Regions from separate parts of the Pseudoalteromonas sp. P1-7a genome, predicted to be linked through region 2. Evidence: predicted binding sites of a transcription regulator. Region 2 holds the regulator's gene; the other holds the start of a gene.
What was found. The regulator sigma-54, encoded in region 2, starts transcription at its own class of promoters, with help from an activator protein. The targets are predictions, from matches to a motif close to GTTGGCACGNNNNTNGNNT.

Region 1 (2,211 bases), on a different contig from region 2:
TAAGTAAGCAAGCTGACCCGATTTATTTTTTGAATCTCTGTCGGCTTTTTCAATCATCGATTGCTCATAACCAATTCCCGCTAACAACAGCATGAGCTCGTCATTACAGTAGGCGGTATCTATTGTATGAGTTTGCCCATCTATAATTAATTCGCAGGCCTGTTCAACAGGAATTATTTTAGAGCTAATACCCATAAGCACATGGGCTAAAGCATTGGCTGTACCCATTGGGATAATACCCAGCTTGCACTGAGTGTTTACCAACACACTAGCTACTTCTGTCACGGTTCCATCACCGCCACAGGCAATTATTATGTCTGGCTTATTTTTAATAGCTTGTTTAGCAAGTTCAATTCCATTTACTTCTTTAGAGGTAGTTAAAACGTTTAAATCATAATATTCCGACAGCCTAGCCACTATTAAGGGCTCTTTATCTTGCCACATTTTGGTGCCCGACACTGGGTTTGCTATTAATACCGCTTTGTTTTTTATAACAAGCTCCCCCTTTTTATGTCGTTTAGCCAAATGGCGAAGTTGGTGTTTATTAAGGTTTGCGGTTTCACGTGTCTCTTTAATTTGTGCAAGTATTTGATGTACTTCTGCATTTTTATCTTGGCTCAACAAATACGCAGCCATCACAAATACTGAGCGCCCTCTTCCTAGTGCGCAATGAACGACCACTCGGCGGTCTTCTTTAATATGATGATGTATCCAGTTAATGGCTTGGTTTAATTGCGAATGAGTAGGCACACTATGATCAAGCACCGGGATATTTAAATAGCTAATATTTTCTTGGGTTGAGCTCCACTCCAAGCCATCAAACTCACACGTTACATCTAATATTGCTGTTATGTCGTTTTCTTTTAACGTATCAATATCAGAGGGAAACAATCGACATGCTAAAAATAAATGCTCGTTAATTTTTTGAATGGGAGGGACTTTATCGTGCTTGCGAGAATACGCATTGTAAATTTGGGCACCTAATAAAAAGGGCACAAAAGCCCAACGAATATAAAAAGGAATGATGCCATTTTCGCGCTTTCTAAAAATTTTTGCCAAATTAAAAATATAAGCGCCACTGACAAGTATTAACGACAAGGCACTCCAATAAAACACCACTGCAAAGTAAACCGAGTTAACCTCCCAGCCTATCCATATAAAAATTAACGCTAAAATTAAATAACTCGTTGCAGCCCACATATTTTCTCCTTTATTTTTACTGTTTTGGCAAATTTTTACAGCTGTTTATAAGTGTAGTTGCAATTTACAGGCCAACAAAAATTGTATTTAGAACTTGAAAATAAATATAACTGATTGATATTAAACAGGTTAAAATCTTCAACTTTAAAGAAATTGGCCATATTAGCCGCTTTTTACACAGTTCTGGGTCATTTTTTCTCACTCGCCCTATGCGTTTGTTTTATGGCTAAAACTTGTCTCTTAGTTAAGAGCAGCTAAGATAAATAACAGTTCAACATTTTGCATCCAATCGCCCTTCTCACACGTTTATTGAGAGTGTGTTTATATTTTAGTTACATTTATATCTAGTCGATAAGTGTTTATCACGCGAGAATTAATATGTTTCTAGGTAAAAATTTAATTAATACAGCGCAATGCGCCTCAATAATAATAAAAATAACAGGAACCCTATGGAAAACGACAATCTACTTCCTCTTTTGTGTAAAACAGCACAAGGTAATAAAGCTGCGTTTGCCGATTTATACCGGCAAACAAGCGCTAAGTTATTTGCAATAAGTTTAAATATGCTCTCAAATCGAGCGCACGCTGAAGAGGTATTGCAAGAAGCATTTATAAAAATTTGGCATAACGCGTCAGAATACAACCCGACTAAAGGCACCGTAATCAGTTGGATGATAAGCATAGTACGGTACAGAAGCTTAGATGCGCTGCGCTATCATAAGGTCAGAAAAGAACAAGCCATAGGCGATGAGGAATATGATGAACAAGACTTAGACATTAACTACGATGATCAAACCAAACTTGTAAATTGCATTGAGCAACTCGACCCACAGCAAAAACAAGCCATTCACCTAGCGTATTACAAAGGCTTAAGCCATGGTGAGTTGGTCAATCATATAGAAACGCCTTTAGGCACAGTTAAAAGCTGGATAAGGCGTGGTTTGCAGCAATTGCAGAGGTGTTTAACATTATGAACTATAACAAACCAGAACTACTTGATGCTTTAGCAGG
Region 2 (2,211 bases):
CACAATGTAAGAGAAACCCTTGATGTTTGTGAAAAAGCCTACATTGTTTCTCATGGGGAGCTAATTGCATCTGGCACCCCAGAACACGTATTAAATGACAAAACTGTACGCGATGTTTATTTAGGCGAGCAATTTAGGCTGTAACATTTAAGCCACACCTACAAGCATCTGCTAATATTAATTATAACAACATAAAAGGATTGTTAGAGATACATGAGGCAATCATTACAGCTGCGCATGGGCCAGCAACTTACAATGACTCCACAATTGCAACAAGCGATTCGCTTGCTGCAGCTCAGTACATTGGATCTCCAGCAAGAAATACAAGAAGCACTGGATAGCAACCCGCTATTAGAAGTAGAAGAGCAAGATTACACGGAAGAGTCGGCTGGAAAAAATGAACAAAAAGCAGATACGGATGATGTAACCGTAAGCGCATCGGCTGATGATACAACCAGTGAATACGAGCAAGACAGTGGTGAAGCTTTAAATAAAGACACCGTTAGCGATGATATGGCGATGGATGTAACTTGGGATGAGTACATGAGTGCAGCCCCTGCGGCATCTTCAGGCCCAATGCCAGAAGATGAGTCTATTTATCAGGGCGCCTCTACTGAAACGCTACATGAGTACTTAATGTGGCAACTTCAGCTTACTCCTTTTAGCCCCACTGATGAAGCTATTGCTATAGCCATTGTAGAAGCTGTAGATGACTCGGGTATTTTAACGCTAAGTTGTGAAGAAATTTTAGAAAGCTTTAACCAAGAAAACGATGACGACGTTGAGGTTGAACTGGATGAAATAGAAGCCGTTTTAAAACGTATTCAATTATTCGACCCTGTAGGTATAGCCGCGCGAAGCTTACAGGAGTGCTTGTGTATTCAGCTTAATCAGTTTGATAAAGACACCCCTTTTATAGAACAAACTAAAATGATCTTAACCGATCACATTGATCTATTAGCGGCACGCGACTATCGTACATTAATGAAAAAGACTAAGCTTAAAGAAGACGAGCTTAAAGAGGTCATGACTCTTATACATACCCTCAACCCAAAACCTGCAGATACAATAGTAAGGGAAGAGTCTGAGTATGTCATACCGGATGTATCAGTTAAAAAAATTAAGGGCCGTTGGGTGGTAGAGCTAAACCCAGATAGCATGCCAAAAATACGCGTAAATAGTCAGTATGCGGCCATGTCACGTACCGTAAAATCTAGTGGAGATAGCCAGTTTATTCGCTCTCATCTGCAAGAAGCTAAATGGTTTATAAAAAGTCTTGAAAGCAGAAACGACACGCTGCTAAAAGTAACAAACTGTATTGTAAAACAGCAACAAGCGTTTTTTGAACATGGCCCCGAAGCCATGAAACCAATGGTTTTAAACGATGTTGCTGAAATGGTAGAAATGCACGAATCAACAATTTCGCGTGTTACTACGCAAAAATATATGCATACGCCACGTGGTATTTTTGAGCTTAAATATTTTTTCTCAAGCCACGTAAGCACTGAAAACGGCGGCGAATGTTCGTCAACCGCAATACGTGCCTTAATTAAAAAGCTAATTGCCGCGGAAAACTCAGCCAAACCATTGAGTGATAGTAAAATTGCGGATATATTGGCAGAGCAAGGAATTAAAGTAGCTAGACGCACAATAGCAAAATACCGTGAATCGCTAGCTATTCCACCGTCAAATCAGAGAAAGAGTTTGATATAAGACGTAAAAAACAAAGAGGAAATGCTTATGCAACTAAACCTAACTGGTCGTCACGTAGAAGTAACTGATTCACTTAGAGACTATGTAAATAATAAATTTGCAAAGCTAGAAAGGCACTCAGATCATATTAGCAATGTGCATGTCATTCTCGATGTAGAAAAACTCAACCAAAAAGCAGAAGCGACTATTCATGTAAGCGGCGCAGATTTATTTGCCTCAACAGAGCACCAAGATATGTATGCTGCTATAGACTCGTTGATTGACAAGCTCGATCGTCAAGTCATAAAACATAAAGAGAAGCTTGCTAGACACTAATATTATGAAATTAAGTACATTAGTATGCCAGGACTGCAGCAAAGCTGCGGTCCTTTTTAGTAGTAAAAAAAGAATTTTAGAATTTATCAGTGAGCTGGCTCATGAAAAGCTCCCTTACTTACCGCAACAGGATATTCTTAATGCGCTAGCTAGCAGAGAAAAACTAGGTAGTACGGGTATTGG

Region 1: AN389_RS01850 (diacylglycerol kinase family protein) is a predicted target of sigma-54. The motif match lies at 1,258-1,276, and genes of this name have one in related genera.

Annotation. Positions count from the first base shown of each region.
Region 1 covers NZ_LKDU01000001.1:410,815-413,025, forward strand. The annotation lists gene AN389_RS01850 (diacylglycerol kinase family protein) at 1-1,200, opposite strand, end outside; gene AN389_RS01855 (sigma-70 family RNA polymerase sigma factor) at 1,650-2,174, shown strand; gene AN389_RS01860 (anti-sigma factor domain-containing protein) at 2,171-2,211, shown strand, end outside.
Region 2 covers NZ_LKDU01000005.1:87,859-90,069, forward strand. The annotation lists gene lptB (LPS export ABC transporter ATP-binding protein) at 1-144, shown strand, start outside; gene AN389_RS05705 (RNA polymerase factor sigma-54) at 214-1,713, shown strand; gene hpf (ribosome hibernation promoting factor) at 1,741-2,028, shown strand; gene AN389_RS05715 (PTS sugar transporter subunit IIA) at 2,033-2,211, shown strand, end outside.